Linked DNA regions of Actinospica robiniae DSM 44927. The main gene of each other region encodes a partner of the protein of the gene in region 2 in a complex. Links are inferred from orthologs where the notes say so. Each region holds a gene or a part of one and is shown on either strand. Other genes may lie near its edges.

Region 1 (3,224 bases), 610 kb from region 2 along the record:
GGGGCCGGTGTGGCGAGCCGGGCAGGGGACCCTGCCGAACGGCACGCCGGGCGGCGAGAGCGCGGTGCTGGAGCGGGCCGGGTTCGGCGACTTCGAAGGCCATCTGCTGCCCGGTGGCGCTCATCTCGAGCGCACGGCGGACGTGGTCGTCGCGGAGGTCTTCTCGCTCTCGGGCTCGGCGCCGCACCTGTTCGGCGAGCGGCTCGCCGAGTTCGAGGCGGACCTGCGCCGGCTGCTGGCCGAGGTCTCGCCGTCCGGGCTCTTCTCGCGGCGGCAGCCGAGCACCGAGATCCGGATCTGGCGTCGGCCGTGACCGCCGCCACAACCAGCCCGAACCGCTGACCTGCGGTGACGGCTGCGGTGGCAGCGGCTGTCGGAGGGCACGTCTAGCCTGGAGGGCATGACGCGACCGACGACGGATCTGGAACGCAGCGTTGCCCCCTTCGAGGTGATCAGCGAATACAACCCCTCGGGCGACCAGCCCGAGGCCATCGCCGAGCTCGAGCGCCGGGTACGCGGCGGGAACAAGAACGTCGTCCTGCTCGGCGCGACCGGCACCGGCAAGTCGGCCACCACGGCCTGGCTGATCGAGCGGCTGCAGCGCCCCACCCTGGTGCTGGCGCCGAACAAGACCCTGGCCGCGCAGCTGGCCAACGAGTTCCGCGAGCTGCTGCCCAACAACGCGGTCGAGTACTTCGTCTCGTACTACGACTACTACCAGCCTGAGGCGTACGTGGCGCAGACCGACACTTACATCGAGAAGGACTCGTCCGTCAACGACGAGGTCGAGCGGCTGCGCCACTCCGCCACCAGCTCCCTGCTGACCAGGCGGGACGTGATCGTGGTCGCGTCCGTCTCCTGCATCTACGGCCTCGGCACGCCGCAGGAGTACGTCGACCGCATGGTGCGCCTGCGGGTCGGCGAGGAGTACGGGCTCGACCAGCTGCTGCGCCGGCTCGTCGCGGTGCAGTACGCCCGCAACGACGTGGCCTTCACCCGCGGCACCTTCCGGGTGCGCGGCGACACCGTCGACATCTTCCCGATGTACGAGGAGCACCCGGTCCGGGTGGAGATGTTCGGCGACGAGATCGAGCGGCTGATGACCCTGCACCCGGTCACCGGCGAGATCCTGACCGACGACCAGGAGATCTACGTCTTCCCGGCCACGCACTACGTCGCCGGCCCGGAGCGGATGGAACGGGCCATCGCCGGGATCGAGGCCGAGCTCGAGGAGCGCCTCGCCGTGCTCGAGCGGCAGGGCAAGCTGCTCGAGGCGCAGCGGCTGCGCATGCGCACCACCTACGACGTGGAGATGATGCGCGAGGTCGGGTTCTGCTCCGGCATCGAGAACTACTCCCGGCACATCGACGGCCGCGAGGCCGGGACGGCGCCGAACACCCTGCTCGACTACTTCCCCGACGACTTCCTGCTGGTCATCGACGAGTCGCACCAGACCGTCCCGCAGATCGGCGCGATGTACGAGGGCGACACCTCGCGCAAGCGCAACCTGGTGGACTTCGGCTTCCGGCTGCCCTCCGCGCTGGACAACCGCCCGCTCAAGTGGGAGGAGTTCGTCCAGCGGATCGGGCAGACGGTCTACCTCTCCGCCACCCCCGGCCCGTACGAGCTGGCCCAGGCCGGCGGCGAGGTGGTCGAGCAGGTGATCCGCCCGACCGGCCTGGTGGACCCGGAGGTCGTGGTCAAGCCGACCGAGGGCCAGATCGACGACCTGGTGCACGAGATCCGCCTGCGCGAGCAGCGCGGCGAGCGGGTGCTGGTGACGACGCTGACCAAGAAGATGTCCGAGGACCTGACCGACTATCTGCTCGAGCTCGGCGTCAAGGTGCGCTATCTGCACTCGGACATCGACACGCTGCGCCGGGTGGAGCTGCTGCGGGAGCTGCGGCTCGGCGTGTTCGACGTGCTGGTCGGCATCAACCTGCTGCGCGAGGGCCTGGACCTGCCCGAGGTCTCGCTGGTGGCGATCCTGGACGCGGACAAGGAGGGCTTCCTGCGCAGCCCGACCTCGCTGATCCAGACCATCGGCCGGGCGGCGCGCAACGTCGGCGGCCAGGTGCACATGTACGCCGACAAGATCACCCCGGCCATGGCCAAGGCGATCGACGAGACCAACCGGCGCCGGGCGAAGCAGCAGGCGTACAACACCGAGCACGGCATCGACCCGACGCCGCTGCGCAAGAAGATCGCCGACATCACCGACTCGCTCATCCGCGAGGACGCCGACACGCGCGAGCTGCTGAGCAAGCCCCAGGGCAAGGGCCGTTCGCCGGTGCCGGGCGTCGGCTCGCGCGGCGTGACCAGCGTGGACTACGTGGGCAAGCCGGCCGAGGAGCTCGAGGCGCTGATCGAGGACCTCTCCCAGCAGATGCACACGGCTGCGGCGGAGCTGCACTTCGAGCTCGCGGCGCGGTTCCGCGACGAGATCTCGGAGCTGAAGAAGGAGCTGCGCGGGATGCGCGCGGCCGGGGTGTGAACGGCCGGCTGAGCGGCGCCGGGCGTGCGTCGGCGCCCTCGGCGGCGCGATAGGATCCGGCCTTAGCTCAGGCTAACCGCGCGCTCGCGCGCGGTTCACCCGCAGGCTTGCCGGGGGCGGCCGAGCGCGCATCCGTGCGCCTCGCCCGCCGGTACGGCACGAAGGACGGACAGCGACACCGTGACCAGTAGCACGACCGAGCACCAGGTACCGGCTCAGCACGATCGCTCGGCCGTCGCCGCCCTCCGCTCGGGCGCGCTGCGCTCGGCGCGGCGCGCGTGGCCCGCGATGGCCGCGTATCTGGCCGCACGCCTGGTGGGCACGCTCGTGTTCGGCCTGCTCTCGAGCGGCCACGGCTACGCCAGCCGCGGCATGTTCGTGTTCGTCGACTCGGGCTGGTACCAGAAGATCGCCGAGCGCGGCTACGACACCTCGATCTCGCCGAACCTCTCGCCCTTCGCCTTCGATCCGCTCTATCCGGGCCTGATGGGGCTCGGGCACGGGGTCACCCGCCTGCCGGTGACCGCGGTGGGCCTGGCGATCACCTGGATCGCCGCCGTCGCCGGGGCCTGGGCGCTGTTCGAGATCGGCCGCCTCGTGCGGGACGCGCGCACCGGCCTGATCTTCGCGGTGCTCTGGGCGCTGATGCCCTCGGCCGTGATCCAGGGCTCCCTGTACGCTGACACGCTCGCGATCTGCCTGTCCGCGTGGGCGCTCTACGCGCTGCTGC
Region 2 (7,658 bases):
CCTGGTGCTGGGCATGCAGTTCGTGCTGGCGGGCGTGCTCTCGCTCATCCCCGGCACGGTCGGCAAGCACCTGGCCGGCGCCATGCCGAGCGGCACGGACGTGATGATGGGCAGCGGCCACAACGCGAGCGACGTCTACACCCCGGCGCAGGGCCTGTGCCTGCTGCTCGGGTGGGTCGCCCTGCTCGGCGGGGCCGCGCTGTTCTCGCTCAAGCGACGTGACGTCTGACATGCGGATGCGCGAGAATCCAGCAGTGAAATCCGTCTGGCGCATGCTGCGCGCACCGTTCACCGCGCGGTCCGGACGGGCGTTCGTGTACTGCTTCTGCCAGCCGTTCCTGACCGCGGGCTCGATCGTGGTGGTCGCCGTGGCCATCGCGCTCTCGCTGGCCGGCGCCGGAATCCCGGCCCTGGTGCTGCTCCCGCCGGTCCTCGGCTTCGCCCGGTTGAGCGGTGGCGGCTTCCGGGCGACGGCCAACGGACTGCTCGACGCGAACATCGCGGCCCCGGTCCGGGCGCCGCGCCGGCCGGGCTTCCTCGGCTTCATCGTGCGCCACTTCGCCGAACCGATCGCCTGGCGGTCGATCGCGCACATGGCCCTCAAGCCGCTGTTGCTGATCCTGGAGTTCCTGTTCGGAGTCGGCTTCCGGCTGCTGCTGCCGATGACCGTCAGCGGCTATTTCCAACCCGGGGGTCAGCACGCGTCGCAGGTCAAGTTCATGATCTTCGCGGCTGTGCTGTTCTGGGCCGCGCCGAGCCTGACCGAGCTGCTCCTGCAGCTCGACGTCCTGCTGATGCGGCGGCTGCTCGGCCCCACCGAGGACTCGCTGCGGATCAGGGAGCTGGAGCAGACCCGGTCGCACGCGATCAACGAGGCGTCGGCGACGCTGCGCCGGATCGAGCGCGACCTGCACGACGGCGCCCAGGCCAGGCTGGTGGCGCTCGGCATCCGGCTGGGCCGGGCGGAGCGGCTGTTGGAGAAGGGCCGGACCGAGGCCGGCCTCGAGCTGCTGCGCGAGTCGCGGGCCGAGACGAAGCAGGTCATCGGGGACCTGCGCGACCTGGTCCGCGGCATCCACCCGCCCGCACTCGACTCGGGGCTCGAGCCGGCGCTGACCACGCTCGCCGCGCTCACCCCGATACCGACGACGGTCCGCACGGCCCTGCCGGTCCGGCTTTCCTCAGCCGCCGAGACGATGCTCTACTTCGCCGCCGCCGAGTTGCTGACCAACGCCGGCAAGCACAGCGGCGCGAACTCGGTGGCGATCAGCGTGTTCGGCGACTCGCACGGCTCGGCCCGCCTCGTCGTCACCGACGACGGCCGCGGCGGGGCGAACGCGCAGGGCGAGGGCTCGGGTCTGCGCGGCTTGAGCGAGCGGGTGCGCGGACTGGACGGACACGTGTCGGTCACCAGCCCCCTGGGCGGTCCGACCACGGTCATGGTGGAGCTGCCGGCGCAAGACGTGTCGGACGCGGTACCGGAGATGAGGCGCTGAGAATCATGCGGATCGTGGTGGCGGAGGACTCGCCGATCCTGCGGGCCGGGCTCGTCGGCCTGCTCGAGGACGAGGGGCACGAGGTGGTCGCGGCGGTGCCCGACGCCGGGGCGTTGCGCGACGCCGTGGTCGAGCACGAGCCGGACGTGGTGGTCTCCGACATCCGGATGCCGCCCACGCACACCGACGAGGGTCTGCGCGCGGCGATCGAACTGCGGGCCGCGCATCCGGGACTGCGGATCCTGATCTTCTCGCAGTACGTCGAGACCCAGTACGCGAGTCGTCTGCTGGCCGGGAATTCGGCCGGCGTCGGCTATCTGCTCAAGGAGCGGGTGATGGACACCAAGGACTTCATGGACGCGCTCGAGCGGGTGGCGGCCGGCGGCACCGCGCTGGACCCGGAGGTGGTCACCCAGCTGTTCGGCGCGAGCCAGCGCCGGCGCACCGTCGACGCGCTCACTCCGCGCGAGCGGGAGGTGCTCGGGCTGATGGCCGAGGGCCGCTCGAACGCGGCCATCGCGGCCGCGCTGTTCGTCTCCGAGCGCGCGGTGGAGAAGCACGTGGCCAGCATCTTCAGCAAGCTCGAGTTGCCGGTCTCCGGCACGGACCATCGCCGGGTCCTGGCCGTGCTGCGCTACCTGGGCATCGAGTAGCGGCCGCAGCACCGGGCGGCGGCCCGCCTCCGCGCTGCTACAGCTTCGTCAGCGGCGCGAAGGCCAGCACCAGCTTCCGGACGCCCTCGGAGCCGAAGTCGACGGTGGCGTGCTCGCCGGTGCGGCCCTCGACCGCGACCACGGTGCCGAGGCCGTAGGTGTCGTGCACGACGCGGTCGCCGGCGGCGACCGAGATGGGCTCGCGCCCGCCCGCGCCGAGGGACTTGAAGCCGGGCCTGCGGAACTTGGCCGCGGACGCGGTCAGCGCCGGGGTCTGGGTGCCGAAGGCGGTCGAGGACGGGGCCGGGGCCTCGCGCTCCCAGTTGATCAGCTCCGCGGGCACCTCCTCGACGAAGCGCGACTGCGGGTTGTACGACGGGGCACCCCAGGCCGAGCGCAGCACCGCGCGGGAGAAGTACAGCCGCTGGCGGGCGCGGGTGATGCCGACGTAGGCCAGCCGCCGCTCCTCCTCCAGCTCCTGCACGTTGCCCAGCGCCCGGGTGTGCGGGAAGACGCCCTCCTCGAGGCCGGTGAGGAAGACCACCGGGAACTCCAGGCCCTTGGCCGTGTGCAGTGTCATCAGGGTGATCATGCCCTCGCCGCCGTCGGGCAGCTGGTCCGCGTCGGCGACCAGGGCCACCCGCTCGAGGAAGCCGGTGACGCCCTCGGAGCCTTCGGTGCCCTCGTACTCGTGCGCGACCGCGACCAGCTCCTGCAGGTTCTCGGCCCGGCTCTCGTCCTGCGGGTCGGTGGACTCCTGCAGCTCGGAGAGGTATCCGGTGCGCTCCAGGATCGCCTCGAGCACCTCGGACGGCCCGACTCCCTCGGCCACCTTCTCGCGCAGGTCGGCCATCAGCGCGGCGAAGCCCTGCACCGCCTTGAGCGAGCGGGCGGCGAGGCCGTACGCCTCGGCCGCGCGGTCCACGGCCGCACCGAAGGAGATGCGCTCGCGGGTGGCCAGCGCGTCCAGCATCGCCTCGGCCCGGTCGCCGATGCCGCGCTTGGGCACGTTGATCACGCGCTTGAGCGAGACCGAGTCGTCCGGGTTCACCAGGGCCCTGAGGTAGGCCAGGACGTCCTTGACCTCCTTGCGCTCGTAGAAGCGCACGCCGCCGACCACGCGGTAGGGCAGGCCGACCCGGATGAAGCACTCCTCGAACGCACGCGACTGCGCGTTGGTGCGGTAGAACACGGCCACGTCGCCCGGCTTGGCCAGGCTCTCGTCGGTGAGCCGGTCCACCTCGTTGGCCACGAACGCGGCCTCGTCGTGCTCGCTGTCGGCGACGTAGCCGACGATCGACTCGCCCTGGCCCGAGTCGGTCCACAGGTTCTTCGGCTTGCGGCCCCGGTTGCGCTCGATCACCGCGTTCGCGGCGGACAGGATGGTCTGGGTGGAGCGGTAGTTCTGCTCGAGCAGGATGGTCTTGGCGTCCGGGTAGTCCGCCTCGAACTCGAGGATGTTGCGGATGGTGGCGCCGCGGAAGGCGTAGATCGACTGGTCCGCGTCACCCACCACGCACAGCTCGGCCGGCGGCACGGCCTCGCCCTCGGCCGCCTCCCGGCGGCCGGGCGCGGCCTTGGACCTGCCGACGAGCTCGCGCACCAGCACGTACTGCGCGTGGTTGGTGTCCTGATACTCGTCCACGAGCACGTGCCGGAACCGGCGCCGGTAGCTCTCGGCCACCGCCGGGAAGGCCTGGAACAGGTTGACCGTGGTCATGATCAGGTCGTCGAAGTCCAGCGCGCGCGAGGCGATCAGCCGGTTCTGGTAGCTGCCGTACACCTCGGCGATCAGCGCCTCGCGCTCCGACTCGGCTCCGTCGCGGGCCGACTCGTGGTCGATCAGCTCGTTCTTGAGCGCGGAGACCGCGGCGAGCAGGCCGCGCGGCGGGTGCCGCTTGACGTCGAGGTCGAGGTCCCGGGCCACCTGGGCCATCAGCCGGCGCGAGTCGTCCGCGTCGTAGATGGTGAAGGACGAGGGCAGGCCCAGGTGCTCGTGCTCGCGGCGCAGGATGCGCACGCAGGCCGAGTGGAAGGTGGAGACCCACATCATCCGGGCGCGCGGGCCGATCAGCGCCTCGACCCGCTCGCGCATCTCCGCGGCGGCCTTGTTGGTGAAGGTGATGGCCAGGACCTCGCCGGGGTGCACGCCGCGCTCGCCGAGCAGGTAGGCGATGCGGTGGGTGAGCACCCGGGTCTTGCCCGAACCGGCGCCGGCCACGATCAGCAGCGGGCTTCCCGCGTGCTCGACCGCCTCGCGCTGGGACGGGTTGAGGCCCTCGAGCAGCTCCTGCGGATCGCGCCCGCCGGACGGGCGGTTCGGGGCCGGCGCGGCGGCGGGCGGCGGGGCGGCCGGGCGCTCGGGCGCGGGCGCTTCGCCCGGCTCGTCCCGGCCGGACGGCTCCCGGTCCTGGTGGAGGCGGCTGAGGCCGGGCAGCACCGACTCGACCCGCCGCCGCACCGGGGCGGGGGGCTTGGGCAGATCGAACAGGGGGATCTCGTAGCCGCTCATCGCTCTAAGAGTGTAGGCCCGTCCACCGACAGCGGTGGCCGCCGCCGGGGTTCTCCGGCATGATCGGAGCCCTCAGGTTTGCCGACAATACGTCGATAAAATCTTCTCCGGCCGCCTCGACGGCAGGATCCTGCGACACTTGTCCGTTTTTCCGCGATTGCCGCCCGGGCAAACCGGACTATCGACGCCAGAACCCGACGATTCACCGTCGATCGACTCTGCCGTTATGTCCCGGTTTGGCGCGCCCGCGCGGCAAAAGGAAGTTAAAGAGCCGATGAGAAAAAGCGTGGCGCCCGGCCGGAATCGCTAGAGTCCCACACCAGATGTCCGCCCCACGCGGAGTCGCCAGACACCCGGCGGACATCCGCGCCGAATCCATCGGCGACGACCCGAACCCCGGCCGAGCGATCGGCCGAGCGGCCCGGGGCGCCGCTCGGAGCCGGGGACCCAACCGTCCCATCGGGGTGAATCGCCGCGCCTGATCCGAAGAGCCCTCACCGGCTCGCCGGCCAGGGCAAGGCGTAGGGCGAACTTTCCCGTCCGAACCCGTCAGCTAACTCGGCAGGCGCCCAGGGAAGAGGACACGCATGCCGTCGTCTCACCGTGCTCCCAAGCTCGCGGTACGCCGGACCACCTCGGCCGTCGCCATCGCCGGCGTCGCCGCCGGATCCGTTCTGCTGATGCAGGGCAGCGCGCACGCCGAGACCACTCAGCAGGCGCTGGCCGACTACCACAAGAAGAACGCCGACGCCGAAGCGGCCACCGAGCAGTACAACGCCGCCACCGGCCAGGTCGCCCAGCTGCAGCAGAAGATCAACGCGCTGCAGAGCGAGATCTCCACGGACGACCAGAAGGCCTCCACGCTCGAGGCCGCGATGGGACGCCAGGCCGCGCAGCAGTACCGCGACTCCGGCTTGTCCGACTCGCTCAAGGCCGTGCTCGACGACAGCCCGGACAGCTACCTCAACGCCGCCCTGGCCGGCAACCAGATCACCGCGCAGGAGGCCCAGCAGCTCAAGGAGCTGGCCGCGGCCAAGTCCCAGATCGCGGCGGACACCAAGCTCGCGCAGAGCGCCCTGGCCCAGCAGCAGCAGCTGGTCACCCAGCGCGCGGCCGCCAAGACCAAGGCCCTGCAGGACGCCGCGTCGGCGAAGTCGCTCTACAACAGCCTCAACGCCTCCCAGCAGCAGGCGATCAACCGGGCCAACTCGGGCGCGACCAACGTCGTCATCACCGACGTCGCCCCGGACGCGCGCGCCGCCGCCGCGGTCGCCTACGCGAAGTCCAAGCTCGGCGACGAATACGTGTACGCGGCCACCGGCCCCACCACCTTCGACTGCTCCGGGCTGACGCTGGAGTCCTGGAAGGCGGCCGGAGTCTCGCTGCCGCGCACCGCGGCCCAGCAGTACGACGGCATACAGCACGTCTCCCGCTCCAGCCTCGAGCCCGGCGACCTCGTCTTCTACAACTACGGCGAGGGCATCACGCACGTGGCCATCTACGTGGGCAACGACATGGTCATACACGCCCCGCACACCGGCACGGTGGTGCAGTACGGCCAGATCGACAACGTCGGTCCGGTCGCCGGCTACGGCCGTCCTTAGCCAACCCCTAGGCAAGCGCCGATAGCGGCGCTACGGTGTCGCTCGCCTGTACGGCAAGCGGCGCCGGCGAAACAGGCAACCCGACCTGGCGGCGTTCTCTCCCCCCTCCCCCTTGCGAGGACGCTGCCCACCGACGCCCGGGTCGTTCTCGCAGGTCCGCCGCGACTCTCCCCCCTCCGCGCGACGGGCCCGCACCCACCGAGAACGACCCGGGCGTTCTTCTTGCCTTCGGCCGCCTTCACTTCGGCGCATCCGGATACGCGAAAAGCGTGCTTCCGCCGGGCGGAAGCACGCTTTTCGCGCGTCAGGCGCGTCAGACCTCCGCCTGGACCGTCTCCTGGTCCGTCGAGGCGTGCATGAAGGAGTTCCACAGCCGGGCGTAGGCGCCGTCGGCGGCGAGCAGGCCGTCGTGGGTGCCGTCCTCGACCACCTGGCCGCCCTCCAGCACCAGGATCCGGTCGGCCCGGGCCGCCGTGGTCAGGCGGTGCGCGACGACCAGGGTGGTGCGGGAGCGGGAGACCTCGTCCATGGCGCGGGTGACCGCGGCCTCGCTGGCCAGGTCGAGCGACGCGGTGGCCTCGTCCAGCAGCAGGATGTCCGGGTCCACCAGGTAGGCCCGGGCCAGCGCGAGCAGCTGGCGCTGGCCGGCCGACAGGCTGCGGCCGCGCTCACCGACCTGGTGCAGGTAGCCGTCGGAGAGCCGGGCCACCATCTCGTGCGCGCCGACGGCGCGGGCGGCCGCCTCGATCTCGGCGTCCGAGGCCTCCGGCCGGCCGTACGCGATGGCCTCGGCCACCGTGCCCGGGAACAGGTACGCCTCCTGCGGCACCACGCCCAGCCGGTTGCGGTAGCCGCTCAGGTCGTACCCGCGCAGGTCCACCCCGTCCACCAGCACCGCGCCGGCGGTCGGGTCGTAGAACCGGGCCACCATCTTCACCAGCGTGGACTTGCCCGCGCCGGTCTCCCCGACCAGGGCGACGGTCGTGCCCGGGTCGATCACCACGTTGACGCCCGCGCCGTCGGCGCCGCCGAGGGCCGGCTTCGCGTCGGCGGTGTAGCCGAAGCGCAGGTCCTTGAACTCGATCAGCCCGGTCAGGCCGCTGACCTGCTTGGGCCTCTCGGCCACCGGGGTGTTGGTCCGGGTGTGAAGCAGTTCCCTGATGCGGCGCAGGCCGACGGCGGCCTGCTGGTAGCTGTCGAAGACCTGGGACAGGCTCTGCACCGGCGCGAAGAACATGTCGACGTAGAGCAGGTAGGCGATCAGCGCGCCCGCGGAGAGCACGCCGGTGTGGATCAGGTGCGCGCCGTAGGCGATCGCGAAGGCCGCGGTCAGGTCCGCGAGCAGCTGCACGAACGGGAAGTAGGTGGCGATGTAGCGCTGCGCGCGCAGCCG

The links.
Region 1: the proteins of pcrA (region 2) and uvrB are in contact, whole or in part, in a crystal structure (PDB 7EGT), measured with the Thermus thermophilus proteins. The link is inferred for Actinospica robiniae DSM 44927 from one-to-one orthologs. Residues at the interface, in WP_096412145.1 of Thermus thermophilus: His654, Arg656, Phe657, Gln666, Asp668, Glu669, Lys680, Arg681, Leu682, Ser683, Lys685, Tyr686, Ala687; in WP_096411307.1 of Thermus thermophilus: Glu23, Leu25, Arg26, Asp27, Gly28, Glu29, Arg30, Phe31, Arg55, Glu326, Asp327, Phe328, Glu379, Ser382, Gln383, His398, Gly400, Arg401.

The regions. Positions count from the first base shown.
Region 1 is NZ_KI632511.1:7,583,446-7,586,669, forward strand. The notes cover bases 1-2,947. They hold uvrB (excinuclease ABC subunit UvrB), read left to right. Parts: upstream 1-400; coding sequence 401-2,494; downstream 2,495-2,947. Other genes in these bases: ACTRO_RS32675 (class I SAM-dependent methyltransferase), read left to right, coding at 1-313; ACTRO_RS32685 (hypothetical protein), read left to right, coding at 2,675-2,947. Outside these bases: more of ACTRO_RS32685, read left to right, coding at 2,948-3,224. UniProt on the Escherichia coli protein: The UvrABC repair system catalyzes the recognition and processing of DNA lesions. A damage recognition complex composed of 2 UvrA and 2 UvrB subunits scans DNA for abnormalities.
Region 2 is NZ_KI632511.1:6,975,288-6,982,945, reverse strand. The notes cover bases 1,925-4,965. They hold pcrA (DNA helicase PcrA), read right to left. Parts: upstream 4,662-4,965; coding sequence 2,187-4,661; downstream 1,925-2,186. Other genes in these bases: ACTRO_RS29965 (LuxR C-terminal-related transcriptional regulator), read left to right, coding at 1,925-2,149. In the rest of the region: ACTRO_RS29975 (ABC transporter permease), read left to right, coding at 1-229; ACTRO_RS29970 (sensor histidine kinase), read left to right, coding at 255-1,496; more of ACTRO_RS29965, read left to right, coding at 1,502-1,924; ACTRO_RS29955 (C40 family peptidase), read left to right, coding at 5,249-6,265; ACTRO_RS29950 (ABC transporter ATP-binding protein), read right to left, coding at 6,579-7,658. UniProt on the Escherichia coli protein: A helicase with DNA-dependent ATPase activity. Unwinds DNA duplexes with 3'-5' polarity. Translocates on single-stranded DNA with 3'-5' polarity. Initiates unwinding more efficiently from a nicked substrate than double-stranded DNA.